DNA from 2 places in the Nocardiopsis sp. NPDC007018 genome. Region 1 is predicted to be linked to the other one. Evidence: predicted binding sites of a transcription regulator. Region 1 holds the regulator's gene; the other holds the start of a gene.
What was found. The regulator LexA, encoded in region 1, represses DNA repair genes until DNA is damaged. The targets are predictions, from matches to a motif close to TCGAACANNTGTTCGA.

Region 1 (7,486 bases):
GCCCCCTCGTCGGCTGAGGAACGACACCCATGCCCACGTCCCACCGCGCCCCCTCGGCGCGTCCCCCCGTCCGACTGTACGAACCCATACCCGACGACCGCGACGCGTTCTGGCGGCAGCTCAGGCAGACCTACGGAGAGGTCGCCCCGGTCTACCTGGAACCGGGGGTGCCCGCGTGGCTCCTGCTCTCCTACGAGGTCAACTACCGGGTGATGTCCGACAACGCCACCTACCGGTGCGACCGCGACTACTGGCACGACCTCGCGAAGGGGGTGATCCCCGCGGACTCCGGGGTCCGGGCCATCAACGAGAAGCGCGAGTCCGTGCTCTACGTCGACGGAGAGGAACACCGCTTTCTCTCCGAGGGTATGCAGAAGGCCTTCAGCGCACTGGACGAGCGGCGCGTGATCGGCCAGATCCAGGAGGTGGCCGAAGACCTCGTGGACTCCTTCTGCGAGCGCGGCCGGGCCGACCTGATCGGCGAGTACGCGCGGCTCCTCCCCCTGCACGTCCTGGGCCGCCTCCTGAACCTGGGGCCGGAGGACGTGAACGAGCTCGCCACGTCCATGGGCAAGCTCTGGGGAGGCGGCGCGGACTCCCCCGAGGGCGCCCGCGAGCTGAAGGTCCTCCTGACCCAGTTGGCCAGGAGCCGGCGGGCCGCCCCCGGCGAGGACCTGCCCTCGTACCTGATCGCCAACGGGCAGAGCGACTCCCAGGTCTGTGACCAGCTCACCCTCATCGTCGCGGGAACCAACGACCTCGTCACCAACTCCATCGGGGCGTCCCTGCGTCGGCTCCTGATGGACCAGTGGCTGGCCTCCCACCACACCGGCTCCCAGATGCTGATCTCGGAGACCGTGAACTACGTGTTGCTGCACTCCACCCCCATGGAGGTGCTGGTGGGCCGGTTCCCCACCCGTGACGTACGCCTGGGTGACTACCACATCAAGGCCGGGGACTGTCTGCTGCTGGGCTTCGCCGCGGCCAACACCGACCTGCTCGACCGCACCCCCCACGCGCAGACCGCCTTCACCCGGGCGCACCTGACCTTCGGAACCGGGGCGCACCGCTGCCCCCGGTACGGCCGGGACCTCGGGCAGTCGATGGCGGAGATCGCCCTGAGCACGATCACCAGTCGACTCCCCGACCTGCGTCTGGCCGAGCCACCCGAACGGCACCGCTGGGTGCCCCACGTCAACGTGCGGGCCCTGGTGGACCTGCCGGTGCTGTTCACCCCCGCGCACCCCAGGTCGGCCCCCAGCCCCCTGCGGCACCGGCACTCCCAGCCGAGGAACCGGCCCGAGACCCCCGGGCCCGAGAGCCGCTCGGAACCCACCCCCTGGTGGCGGCGGTTCGGGCTCTGGGGCTGACGCCGGAGCCTCCCCGACCGCACGCCGCCCCGGAGCCTCCTCCCATCCCCTTCGGGGTGGCGTGCCCCCTCAGCTGCAACCGCTGGTGGCGCCGCAGCCCTCGCACGCGTAGCAGCTGCCGGCCGGGCGCATCCTGGTCCCGCACGTGGTGCACAGGGGCGCGTCGGCCACGAACCCCTCGGAGAAGTGCTCGCTGGGGTGGCCCTCCCCCGCCGGGGCCTCGCTCGGGGCGGCCGACTGCGCGTACGACTCCACCTGCACGGCCGCCTGGGCCGGGTCCTCGGCGTGGAGCCGGGCCTCGCGCTCCGAGGCGGAGAGGACCCCCAGAGCCGCCCGCTCCTCGTGTGGAAGGTGGTCCAGGGCCAGGCGGCGGAAGATGTAGTCCACCACCGACTGCGCCATCCGGATGTCCGGATCGTCCGTCATGCCCGCCGGGTCGAACCGCATGTTGGTGAACTTCTCCACGTAGGTCTCCAGCGGCACCCCGTACTGGAGGGCGATGGAGATCGCGATGGAGAAGGCGTCCATCACCCCGGCCAGGGTGGAGCCCTGCTTGCCGAGCTTGAGGAACACCTCTCCGAGCCCGCTGTCCGGGTAGGAGCCCGCCGTGATGTAGCCCTCGGCTCCGCCCACGGAGAACGAGGTGGTCTCACTCGGCCGCTTCTTGGGCAGGCGCCGCCGCACCGGTTGGGGCGCCTCGCCCGCCTCCCCCGACGTCCCCGAGGCGGACAGCGGCTGCCCCACCTTGCAGTTGTCCCGGTAGACCGCCAGTGCCTTGAGTCCCAGCCGCCAACCCTCGTGGTAGATCTCCTCGAAGTCGGTGACGGTCGCGGCCTCCGGAACGTTCACCGTCTTGGAGATCGCCCCCGACAGGAACGGCTGGGTGGCCGCCATCATGCGCACGTGCCCCATGGGCTGGATGTAGCGGCGCCCCATCGCGCAGTCGAACACCTCGTAGTGTTCCCGCCGCAGCCCGGGCGCGTCGACCACGTGCCCGTGCTCCGCCACGTGGTCGACGATCGGTGTGATCTGCTCGTCCGGGTACCCCAGGTTGCGCAGTGCGCGGGGGATCGCCTGGTTCACGATCCGCATGGAGCCGCCGCCGACCAGCTTCTTGTACTTGACCAGGGAGAAGTCGGGTTCGATTCCGGTCGTGTCGCAGTCCATCATGAACCCGATGGTGCCCGTGGGGGCGAGGAGGCTGGCCTGGGCGTTGCGCCATCCGTGGCGTCGACCGACCTCCAGGCACCGGGCCCACTCCTCGGTGGCGGCCGCGTGGACGGGTTCCTCCAGGGTCCCGACGGGGCGCAGGTCGTCGTTGGCCGCCGCGTGTTTGAGCACGACCCGTTCGTGGGCCTTCGCGTTGCGCCCGTAGCCCTCGTAGGGGCCGACCACCCCGGCGAGTTCGGCCCCGCGCCGGTAGGCGGCGGCGGTCATCAGCGAGGTGACCGAGGCGGCCACGGCCCGTCCGCCCTCCGAGTCGTAGGCGTGGCCGGTGGCCATGAGCAGGGCGCCCAGGTTCGCGTAGCCGATCCCCAGCTGCCGGTAGGCGCGGGTGGTCTCACCGATCCGCTCCGTGGGGAAGTCGGCGAAGGTGATGGAGACGTCCATCGCCGTGATCACCAGTTCGACGAGGCGGGTGAGGCCCTCGGCGTCGAACGTGTCGTCCTCGCGCAGGAACTTGAGCAGGTTGACGGAGGCCAGGTTGCAGGACGAGTCGTCCAGGCTGAGGTACTCGCTACACGGGTTGCTCGCGGTGATGCGGCCGCTCTCGGGGGTGGTGTGCCAGTCCTGGATGGTGCCGTCGTACTGGATGCCGGGGTCGGCGCACTCCCAGGCGGCCCGGGCCATGCGGTGGAAGAGGTCCCGGGCGTCGACGGTGGCGATGACCTCGCCGGTGGTGCGGGAGGTCAGGCCGAACTCGGAGCCGGTCTCCACGGCGCGCATGAAGGCGTCCGTCACCCGCACGGAGTTGTTGGCGTTCTGGTACTGGACGCTGAACATGTCGTCGCCGCCCAGGTCGACGTCGAAGCCCGCGTCGCGCAGGGCGCGGATCTTGTGCTCCTCGCGGGCCTTGGTCTCGACGAACTCCTCGATGTCGGGGTGGTCCACGTCGAGCACCACCATCTTGGCCGCCCGCCGGGTGGCGCCGCCGGACTTGATGGTCCCGGCGGAGGCGTCGGCGCCCCTCATGAACGAGACCGGGCCCGAGGCGGAACCGCCGGAGGACAGGAGCTCCTTGCTGGAACGGATGCGCGACAGGTTCACTCCGGCACCGGAGCCGCCCTTGAAGATCAGCCCCTCCTCCTTGTACCAGTCCAGGATCGACTCCATGGTGTCGTCCACGGACAGGATGAAGCAGGCGGAGACCTGGGCCTTCGAGGTGGTTCCGACGTTGAACCAGACCGGGGAGTTGAAGCTGAACAGCTGGTGGGCCAGGGCGTACTTGAGCTCGTGGTCGAAGACCTCGGCGTCCTTGTCGGTGGCGAAGTAGCCGTGGGAGCGGCCGGTCTCGGTGTAGACGCCCACGACGCGGTCGATGAGCTGCTTGAGGCTCCACTCGCGTTCGGGGGTGCCCACGGTGCCCCGGAAGTACTTGCTCGCGACGATCTGGGTGGCGTTCACGGACCAGCTGGCGGGGAACTCGACGCCGCGCTGCTCGAAGTTGACGGACCCGTCGCGCCAGTTGGTGATGACGACGTCGCGGAGTTCCCACTCCAGGGTGTCGTACGGGTGGACGCCCTCGGTGGTGTTGAACCGGTCGATCGTCAGCCCCCCGGCCGCGCGCCCCGTCGTACCGCTGCTCTTGCGTGCCATGGCGGTGTCTCCCCCCGAAGGTCATGCGCGGACCCGGCGTTGACCGCGCGGACGTCTCATGTGTGTTCGGGGTGGCGCGGAGGGCGCGGCGTTCGCCGTGCTCCCGCCCACCTCGCGGTGGCCGTACCGGCGCGGCCCGTGCTACCCGGTGGTGTCGACCACGGGCTCCCCCTCGCGGTCCTGTCGCAGGCTGGCGATCTCGGCCTCGAAGTCGGCGAGGCTCTCGAACCCACGGTAGACGCTGGCGAAGTGCAGGTAGGCGACCTCGTCCAGGTCGCGCATGGGGCCCAGGATGGCCAGGCCGATCTCGTGCGCGGGCACCTCGGCCACTCCCCGGCCGCGGATCTCCTCCTCGACCTGCTGGCCGAGTTTGGCGAGGGCGTCCTCGGACACGGGGCGGCCCTGGCAGGCGCGGCGCACTCCGGCGATGATCTTGGTGCGGCTGAAGGGTTCGGTCACCCCGGAGCGCTTGGCCACCATCAGCAGGACGGTCTCCTGGGTGGTGAAGCGGCGCTCGCAGACGGGGCAGGTCCGTCTGCGGCGGATGGCCGCGCCGTCGTCTGTGGACCTGCTGTCGATCACCCTGGTGTCCGGATGACGGCAGAACGGACAGTGCATCCCGGTTCACCTGGCTTTCTCTACCCGACCAACAACCCTAGGCTTCTACTTAACCACAACTTGTTGACCACAGCCCCCATGCCAACACCAGATGTTGTGGTCGAACCTAGGTGTTGAGACGGACGCCCGCAACCCTGGCACCGGCGTGTCCCCAATCCCGGGACAGGGGGCGCCGAAGCACACGGTTCGGGGAGGTGGAAACGGGGATGTGCGGCCCTGGGAGCCGTTTCCCAGGATAAGGGGGCGCGGGCGCGCGGCCCGCCGGACGCCACACCGTGACGCGTCCGAATTCCCCCGCGCCCGTCCGGCGCGCGACGCGGACGCGGCGACGCGAGACGAACCCCATACGGAGGTCGCGCATTCGGACGACAACGGCCCCCCTCGTGTCCGCGCATATGTGCGACCCGGAAAATCGGCGCGCGAAAACACAATGGGAAATCGCCGGGACCCGTCCACGGCTTCTCGAACGCTTGTTTGATATCACCGTGTGCAACGACTAAAGTTGACCTTGATTTCACACCGGCTTCGCCGTCCGGTCCGCGTGGCCCGTGACCGGCCGCACACGCGGGCCCTGACCGAACCGAACACCGAGGAGGCCCGGCCGTGCCGGAGGACAAGCCCGGAGCCGTCGGCTCAGGACCCACCACCGTTCTTTCGCCCGTGGGCGACCCGGGCGCGTCCGCGCCCGACACCCCCAGACTCACCGCACGCCAGCAGAGCGTCCTCAACTGCATCCAGAAGTACGTCCGCGAGCGGGGGTACCCGCCGTCCATCCGGGAGATCGGCGACACGGTCGGCCTGTCCAGCCCCTCCAGCGTGGCGCATCAGCTCAAGGTGCTCCAGCGCAAGGGGTACCTGCACCGGGACCAGAACCGGCCGCGCGCCGTGGAGCTGCGCACCCCCGGCCGCGGGGCCTCCCAGACCCTCACCCAGGAGGAGCTCACCGCCGACTCCACCCGCGCGGCGTCCGTCCCGCTGGTCGGCCGGATCGCCGCCGGCGGCCCGATCCTGGCCGAGGAGGCGGTCGAGGACGTCCTGGCGCTCCCCCGGCAGCTGGTCGGTGAGGGGCGCCTGTTCATGCTCACCGTGGTCGGCGACTCCATGATCGACGCCGCGATCACCGACGGCGACCTGGTCGTGGTGCGCCAGCAGCAGACCGCCGAGAACGGCGACATCGTCGCGGCGCTGCTCGACGACGAGGCGACCGTCAAGGTGCTGCGCCGGGAGCCGGACGGGCACGTGTGGCTGATGCCGCGCAACGACGCCTACGAGCCCATCCAGGGCGACCAGGCCACCATCCTCGGCAAGGTCGTCACGGTCATGCGCCGCGTCTGAGCTACTGGTCCCGGAGCCGGGGGCGCGGGGCGGGCCGCTACGCTGAGGGCGTGTCGACACCTGCCTGCGCTCCCGTTCCTCCCGCCCCGCACCGGCTCCGGGCCGCCCTGGCCGCCTCCGTGGCCGCCGCGGTCCTGATGGTCAGCGCGTGCGCGCCCGACGACGGCGCCGACCCGGTGCTGCCCGGCGCCCCCGGGCGGGAACGCGAGGTCTCCTTCGAGGGCGGCGGCTTCACGGTGCCCGGAACCTTCACCGCGCCCGCCGACACCGGCGGCACCGTCCCCGGGGTACTCATCATCTCGGGCAGCGGCCCCACCGACCGCGACGGCAACGGCAGTGTGCGCCCCGACGCCGACACCAACCTCAACCTCGCCCGCGTGCTGACCAGCGCCGGGGCGGCGTCCCTGCGCTACGACAAGTTCGGCAGCGCCGACCCGGACCGGATGAGCGAGGCCGAGGAGGAGGCCCTCGACCAACCGGTGGACCCGCTGGTCTTCGACCGGCAGATGGCCGCCGCCTACGCCGAGCTGGTCGCCCAGCCCGAGGTGGACCCCGAGCGCACCCTCGTCCTGGGGCACAGCGAGGGGGCCCTGTTCGCACTGCGCGCCCATGAGGTCCTCGACGCGGAACCCGCCCTGGTACTGGCCGCCCCGCCGGGTACGCGCATGCTCGACCTGATCGACCGGCAGGTCTCCGAGCAGGTGCGCGTCGCCGAGGCCCAGGGCGGCATCGACGAGGCGGGCGCCGCGCGGATGCTGTCCGACCTGCGGGCGGGGCGGGCCTCGGTCCGCTCCGGCCGCGCCCTGCCCGAGACCGACGCCACCGGCCTGTTCGACGAGAACGGCGCCGACTACCTGGCCTGGATCGACGCCTTCGACCCGGTGGAGCTGGCCGAGGACCTGCCCGAGAACACCCCGGTGCTGGTCCTGTGGGGCGAGCGGGACGCGCAGGTGAACCAGGAGGAGGTCGACCGGCTCATGACCGGTCTGCCCGGCGCCGAGCGGGTGGACCTGGCCGGGGCCGACCACATCCTGCGGGAGTACGACGACTCCCCCGGGGCCGTCGCACCCGACGCGGACCGCGCGTTCTCCCCCGACGTGGCCCCGGCGCTGGAGCGCTTCCTCGACGGCCTCTGGTAACGGGGCGGAGCCGCCCTAGTCGTCCTCGGGGGCGGGCAGCTGGTCCACGACGGAGCGGGCGAGGAGCTGGGCCCTCTCCTGCGCCGTCGCGCCGTCCAGGGAGTCGAGTGCGTCGTAGTCGGTGGCGGCGGTGTAGCAGGACTCCAGGTACAGGTTGGAGACCCGCACCCCCACGCAGCCCACCTCGAAGGCGCCCTCCTCCACCCA
Region 2 (7,486 bases), on a different contig from region 1:
GCTCGACCACGATGAGGGTGTTGCCGATGTCGCGCAGCCGCTGGAGGGTCTCCAACAGCCGGGCGTTGTCGCGCTGGTGCAGGCCGATGGAGGGCTCGTCCAGGACGTAGAGCACGCCCACCAGGCCGGAGCCGATCTGGGTAGCCAGCCGGATGCGCTGGGCCTCGCCGCCGGAGAGCGATCCGGAGGAGCGGGCCAGGCTCAGGTAGTCCAGACCCACGTCGAGCAGGAACCCGAGCCGGGCGTTGATCTCCTTGAGCACCTGCGCGGCGATCACCATGTCGCGGTCGGAGAGCCGCAGCCCGGCCAGGAAGGCGGCGCTCTCGCCGAGTGCCATCGAGGCCACCTCGGCGATGGACTTGCCGCCCACCGTCACCGCGAGGACGACCGGCTTGAGCCGGGTGCCGTCACACGTGGGGCAGGGCACCGAGCGCATGTAGCCCTCGAGGCGCTCGCGGGTGTGGTCGCTCTCCACCTCGGAGTGGCGGCGCTTCACCCAGGGCACCACGCCCTCGAACTCGGTGTAGTAGGAGCGGCTGCGCCCGTACCGGTTGCGGTAGCTGACGTGGACCTGGGTGTCGTGGCCCTCCAGGATCGCCTTGCGGGCCCGGCGCGGCAGACGTTCCCAGGAGGTGTCGGTGTCGAAGCCCACCGCCTCGCCCAGCGCCTTGAGGATGCGTTCCCAGTAGCCGCCGTTGGGCCCGCCCGACCACGGGGCGATGGCGCCCTCGGCCAGGGTCTTCTCCGGGTCGGGGACCAGCAGGTCCGCGTCGACCTCCATCCGGGTGCCCAGGCCGGAGCAGTCCGGGCAGGCGCCGTAGGGCGCGTTGAAGGAGAAGGAGCGCGGTTCGAGCTGCTCGAAGGAGAGGTCGTCGTAGGGGCAGTAGAGGTGCTCGGAGAAGACCTTCTCGCGCTCGGGGTCGTCGGACTCCAGGTCCACGAAGTCCAGGACGATGGTGCCCCCGGCCAGCTTGAGCGCGGTCTCGACCGAGTCGGTGAGCCGCCCGTTCGCGCCGGGCTTGACGGCGAGACGGTCCACGACCACGGCGATGTCGTGCTTGTCGTAGCGGCCCAGCTTGGGGGCCTCGTCCAACCGGACCGCCTGGCCGTCGACGACGGCGCGCGTGTAGCCCTTGGACTGCAGGTCCTTGAAGAGTTCGACGTACTCGCCCTTGCGGCCGCGCACGACCGGGGCCAGCACCTGGAAGCGCGTGCCCTCGGTCATCTCCATGACCCGGTCGACGATCTGCTGCGGCGTCTGCCGGGCGATCTCGCGGTGGCACTCCGGACAGTGCGGAACGCCCACGCGGGCCCAGAGCAGGCGCAGGTAGTCGTAGACCTCGGTGATGGTGCCGACGGTGGAGCGCGGGTTGCGGCTGGTCGACTTCTGGTCGATGGAGACCGCCGGGGACAGGCCCTCGATGAAGTCGACGTCGGGCTTGTCCATCTGCCCCAGGAACTGCCGCGCGTACGCCGAGAGGGACTCGACGTAGCGGCGCTGGCCCTCGGCGAAGATCGTGTCGAAGGCGAGTGAGGACTTGCCCGAACCGGACAGGCCGGTGAACACGATCATCGCGTCCCGGGGCAGGTCCAGCGACACGTCCTTGAGGTTGTGCTCCCGTGCTCCACGGACCACGAGTTGTTCGACCATCGAGTGAGACATCCTTCGGCTCTGACGCACAGGACGCTGACCACGTCACATGACGTCGGTGGACCCGTGTATGGCTTCGCGTTGAGGCGGTCGCGGGCCCCTCGGGGGCCGCCGCTGACCCGGAACCGGGCCGCTCAGGGGATGTCGGGGAGCGCGTGTCCCCCCGTCTCCGTCAACACTAACGATCACCCGGGGCGGTTTCTTCCGGCACGCGAAAATGGCGGTGCCCCGACGCGTGAGCGCCGGGACACCACCACTATAGGCGAACAACCGTTCGAATCGGAGGGGTTTCCCGGGTCGGTGCCCTCGGGGCGCCACAACGTCCGGGAACGGGGTGGTTCGGGATCAGGGGCGGTCGACCTTGGTGTCCCGGTCCCCGTCCACGGCCTCGGCCGCCTGCCTGCGCTGGTCCACACCGGACTTGACCAGGCTGCCGATGATGGTGACGGTCATGATGCCCAGGATGACGGTGAGCGAGGTGCCGATACCGATGTCGATCACGTGCACGCCGTTCTCGTGCAGCGCGTGCAGGATCATCTTCACGCCGATGAACACCATGATCGCCGACAGACCCCAGCTGATGTAGGCGAGGCGGTCCATCAGACCGGCCAGCAGGAAGTACAGCTGGCGCAGACCCATCAGGGCGAAGGCGTTGGCGGTGAAGACGATGTAGGCGTCCTGCGTCAGGCCGAAGATGGCCGGGATGGAGTCGACGGCGAAGACGAGGTCGATGACGCCGATGGCGACGATCACCAGCAGCATCGGGGTCACGTGGCGGCGGCCGTCGAGCTTCACGGTCAGCTTGGCGCCGTGGTAGTCCTTGGTCACCGGCCAGAACCGCTTGACCAGCCGCACGACCGGGGTCTGGGTGAAGTCCTTGTCCTCGTCGTCACCCTTGACGTGGTCGCGGACGATCTTGTAGCCGGTGTAGATGAGGAAGACGCCGAAGAGGTAGAAGACCTCGCTCCAGGCGTTGATGACCTGCGCGCCCAGCACGATGAAGATGCCGCGCATGACGATCGCGATGACGATGCCGACGAGCAGGACCTCGTGCTGGTACTTCTTCGGAACCGCGAACGCGGTCATCAGAAGGTAGAACACGAAGAGGTTGTCGATGCTCAGGCTCTTCTCGGTGACGAACCCGGCGAAGTACTCGGCGCCCGAGGTGGGGCTGCCGAAGTACATGACCCCGAGGCCGAACACGATGGCGATGCCGATGTAGAAGACGGCCCACCAGGACGCCTGCTTGATCCCGAACTCCTTGGGACCCTTGGTCTTGCTCCACGGGTGGTCGACGATCACCAGGTCCAGGGCCAGGATCAGGACCATGGCCGCGATGGTGGCGGCCCACACCCACAGGGGAACGTTCACAGAAGGATTCTCCTCCGGTTGGTGCGCGCGAGCGTTTTGCACGCACGGCGAATAACCGGAGGTCTCTCCCGCTCACGCCCGGAGGACGCGAACCGACGGAACCGGGAGCACGCCGTTGTACTCCGTGATGACGGCACCGCCGCGACAGGGATACTCCCCTCACGTGGTGAAGCAGGCGCGTAGAGCGCACCGTCCAAGCGTACGCCATCCGAGCCGGTCCCCAGCATGCCATCGAAGATCTCTCCGGGGAAGTCACCCGCACGGGGTGTTCGCCGTTGCGCGCGGACACCCCGCCCGCACCCGGGGGCCACTCCCGCCGTCGGCCCTCACCACCGCGCGACCGACTTGTACACCGAACAAGCGGCCTCGACCGCGTCCTCCTCCGAGGGCAGCCGCCGGGCCGCCTCCCTGGAGCGGGCCCGCAGGTCGGCGGCGAGGTCCGGATCGTCCAGCACCCGACCGACCGCGGCGGCGAACGCCGCCGGATCGCCGGGCGGCACCATGAGCACCGTCCCCGAGTAGAGGTCGGGGATGCCTCCCACCCGGGTGGAGACCACCGGGAGACCCGCGCGCAGGGCCTCCATGATGACCAGGGAGGGACCCTCCCACTGGCTGGTGAGGCAGAAGACGTCCGCCGCCGCCAGAAGGTCCGCGACGTCGTCGCGGTGCCCCAGCATGCGTACGTCCACACGCATCCCGGCGGCTGTGTCGTGCAGCTCCCCCCACAGCGGGCCGTCCCCGGCGATCGCCACCACCGGTTCGGGCACCCGGTCCGCGATCGCCGGGGCGGCCGACAGCAGGGTGTCCAGGCCCTTCTGCTCGGCGAGCCGGGCCACCGTCAGCAACAGCGGACGGCCGGGTTCCACCGCGAGGTCGGCGCGGGTCTCCTTCCTCCCCCTCGCCGGTCTTCCCGTCTTGGGCGCGGCCACCACCGCCATCCGCGCGTCCTTCGCCCCCGCCGCCGTGAGCCTGCGCACGAGGTCGCCGGAGACGCCCAGGACCACCTCGGCGCGGCGGGCCACGATGCGTTCCAGGACCGGGTAGACCGCCCCCATGACCCCCTCGACCACCGGCGGGGCGTTGTGCGCGGTGACCACCAGCGGCCGCGCCCCCGCCAGCGCGCACAGCGCTCCGGCCCGCAGCCCGTGCGCGTGCACCACGTCCGCGCCCCGCAGCAGCGAGCGCAGCCGCAGCACCGCGCCGGGGTCCCCGGCGGAGGGGGCCGGTCCGATCCCCACCGGCGAGAAGCGCATGCCCAGCGCCGAGAACCCGAAGTCCCGGTCTGCCGAGGGCGGTCCGACCACCGCGACCCGGAACCCGCGGGCGACCAGCCCCTCCCCCAGCGAGCGCACGTGGCGGCCCACGCCGCCGCTGACCGTCCCCACGACCAACGCGATCCTGCCGTTCACCGCGTTCCCCTCCCTCGTTCGCGAACGTTCCGAGCACGGTCCGCCACCGTGCGCAGCGCGGAACGGTCCACCAGGACCGCGACCGCGCCGAAGACCACCATCGCCGCGCCCCCCGCCGTGACGGCCACCAGCACCGTCACGCCGACCCCTTCGCCCAGGGCCCGCTCCAGGGACGCCGACACCCACCTGCCGCACGCCCCGCCGAGGGCTCCGGCGACCAGGGCCGCGACCAGCGAGCGGCCCAGACCGGCCAGGGCTCCCCCGCCGTGGGCCCGCGCCACGCCCGCGCACAGCAGAGCGGCGGCGAGGCTGAGTCCGGCGGTGCTCGCCGCTCCCAGCCCGGCGATCGCCCACCCGGGCGACAGGGCCCACACCAGCCCCACGGCACACGCCATCACCACGATCCAGCCCGTCACCTGCGCGGCGGCGGCGGGACGCCCGTGGTGGGAGGCGTACAGCGCCCGGCTGTACAGCGCCACCAGGCCGAAGCCCACCACACCAGGGGCGTAGGCGAGCAGCGCGCGTTCGAGCGGAGCCGGCTCCACCTGGGCCAGGACCGCCGCCAGCGGCCCCGCCGCGGCGGCCAGGGCCGTGCCCACTCCGGCGGTGATCACCACGCACGCCCGCGCGCTCGCCGACAGCAGCCGCGCGAACCCGGCCCGGTCCCCCTCGGCCACGTGAACCGCCAGCGCGGTGAACGCGCTGGTGGCGATGGGCACGGCGATCACCCCGTAGGGCAGGGTGAACAGCGCCCACGCGTAGCTGTAGAGCACGGAGGCCCCCGCGCCGCCGCCCCAGTTGGCCAGGGCCACCGAGAGCAGCAGGCTCACCTGCATGGCCACCAGCGGCAGCAGGGACGCCAACGCCAGTGAGCGCACCCGGGCGCCCACCCCCGGCGGGAAGGTCAGCCGGGGCCGCAGCCGGAGCCGCAGGCTCCAGGCCGGCCCCAGCACGGTGAGGAAGAGCGCGACCACCCCGGCGGTCGTACCGAGGGACAGCACGAGTTCGGCGGGGAGGGTCAGGGCGCCCAGGTCCTGGCGCTGGTCGGCTCCCAGGGGGACGAAGGCCAGGTACGCGGCGATGACCACCAGGCTGGACACCAGGGGCGCCAGCGCCGGGCCCAGGAAGCGCCGGTGCGACTGGAGCACCCCGTAGAGCACCGCCGCGAGCCCGTAGAAGACGACCTGCGGCGCGAAGACCACCAGCATGCGCGCGGCGAGGGAGACCAGGGCGGCACGGTCGCAGCCGGTCCCCGCCCCCAGGAGCAGGGTCATCGCCGGGACCGACGCCAGCGCCAGCAGGGCCGCCAGCGGCAACGAGAGCAGCAACACCCAGGTGACCAGGGCCGAGGCGGTGTGCCGGACCCGCTCGTGGTCCCCGTGCTGGACCGAGGCGGCCAGGACCGGGACCACCATGGCGGTCAGGGCTCCGCCGATGACGATCTCGAAGAGCACCGCCGGGAGCTGGTTGGCGGTGACGTAGGCGGTGCCCAGGCAGGTGTCGCCCACGGTCTGGGAGAAGACGACGGTGCGGCCGAACCCGGCCAGACGGGCGCCCACGGTGACCACCGCGATGAGCGCCGCCGCCGTGGCGACCCCGCGTGTCACCCCGGTGCCGGTGAAGCGGTGGAGCGCCGTGCGCCCGGAACGCGACCGGAACCGTCGTCGTGCGCCACTCGCGTTCGCGTCGCCTCCGGTTCCCCGGACGGGCGGGGGCCGCGGGGGCGGGCGGCCAAGGCCCGGGAGGAGACGGGTCGGCCGGTGTCGGAGCGCCCCCAGCGGTCCAGGCCGCGCAGTACGGGCACGCGCTCGATCACGCGGGAGAAGCTGACGCGCTCACTGGCCAGGGTCAGGCCGACCACCCCCGCGAGCAGGCCCAGACGGACCGGGCGGGGGGCGCGGGCGGCGGCGGCCGTCCCGAGAGCGGCGCCCAGGGCGTTGGCGCCGGAGTCGCCGAGCATCGAGCGCTCGGCCAGGTCGTCGGGGAGCAGTGCCGCGCAGGCCCCCAGGACCGGTCCCACCAGCGGAGCGGCCGGGGAGGCCAGTGCGGGCGCCGAGGCCAGCAGGGCGAACTTCACCGCGCGCCCGGGCCGCAGGTCGAAGAGGTTGACGAGGTTGGCGCTGGCCGCGATGAGCGCCCCATCGAGCAGGGTGTCGAGCGGTCCCCGCCGCAGCAGCGACGCGGCGGCCAGCCCGGTCGCACCGATCCCCGCCATCTTGACGGCGCCCGTGGTGACCTCGCCCCGGGTGAGCGCGCCCAGGTGGCCGCGCAGCCCCTTCGCCCGGACGTCCCCCGCCAGGTCGTCGTAGGCCCCGAAGGCGGCCGAGGCCGCGGCCGCCAGGGAGGTGGCGGCACGGACACGGGGGCTCAGACCCGGTGTGAGCACGCAGGCCGCGCAGACGCCGGAGGCGAGGGCGGGGCCCTCCTGGAGGCTGACGGTACGACCCCGGAAGTTGACGCGCCGCCAGGCGGACGAACGGTCGGTGGTCCGGTCCAGCAGCCGGTACGCGGACCGGGCCGCCAGGGCGCCGAGCACGGCCCCGGTCAGGCCCCGGGTCATCTGGGCGGCCGGCGAGGCCGGGCGCGGGCCCGCCTTCGCGTCGCTGCGCGCGGGCCTCACTCCCCGCTCCTGGGCGCCCGGCGGCGGGCCTCGTCCTCGACCCGGGTCTCGGTACCCGTCTCGGCGTCGGCCTCGGCTCCGGCCTCCGTGGAGGCGGGTCCGATCGGTCCGGGCAGCGGGTCGGGCAGGAACCCGACCACGCCGTCCCCGAGCCCGTAGGCGGCGCCGTCGCCGTTGAGGGAGTCGGCCAGGGCCAGGACGGTGATCACGTCGCCGGTGGGGCGGCCGACCACGTCGACGGTGGCGTGGGGGCGCTCCTGTGCGCGGGCCTGCGCCACCGGCCCTCCGGGACGCCCGGAGTCGGTGCCGCCCGCCAGGACCGTGGGCCCGACCTGCTGGTGCAGCGCGGCGGTGAGGCTGGTCAGGGCGGTGTTGACGCGCTCCTGGTCCTCCTCGGGGGCGTTGGCGGCCGGGGCCACCACGACCACCGTGTCG

Region 2: a site for LexA is predicted at 1,914-1,929, ahead of uvrA (excinuclease ABC subunit UvrA). Genes of this name have one in related genera too.

The regions. Positions count from the first base shown of each region.
Region 1 covers NZ_JBEYHA010000012.1:14,316-21,801, reverse strand. Annotated here, with positions in the region: gene ABZ635_RS09030 (SMP-30/gluconolactonase/LRE family protein) at 1-17, shown strand, start outside; gene ABZ635_RS09025 (cytochrome P450) at 30-1,370, shown strand; gene ABZ635_RS09020 (vitamin B12-dependent ribonucleotide reductase) at 1,440-4,187, opposite strand; gene nrdR (transcriptional regulator NrdR) at 4,329-4,805, opposite strand; gene lexA (transcriptional repressor LexA) at 5,466-6,140, shown strand; gene ABZ635_RS09005 (alpha/beta fold hydrolase) at 6,278-7,279, shown strand; gene ABZ635_RS09000 (hypothetical protein) at 7,295-7,486, opposite strand, start outside.
Region 2 covers NZ_JBEYHA010000021.1:10,278-17,763, reverse strand. Annotated here, with positions in the region: gene uvrA (excinuclease ABC subunit UvrA) at 1-1,651, opposite strand, end outside; gene ABZ635_RS14085 (TerC family protein) at 1,997-3,022, opposite strand; gene ABZ635_RS14080 (glycosyltransferase family 4 protein) at 3,349-4,431, opposite strand; gene ABZ635_RS14075 (lipid II flippase MurJ) at 4,428-6,038, opposite strand; gene ABZ635_RS14070 (hypothetical protein) at 6,035-6,991, opposite strand; gene ABZ635_RS14065 (copper transporter) at 7,048-7,486, opposite strand, start outside.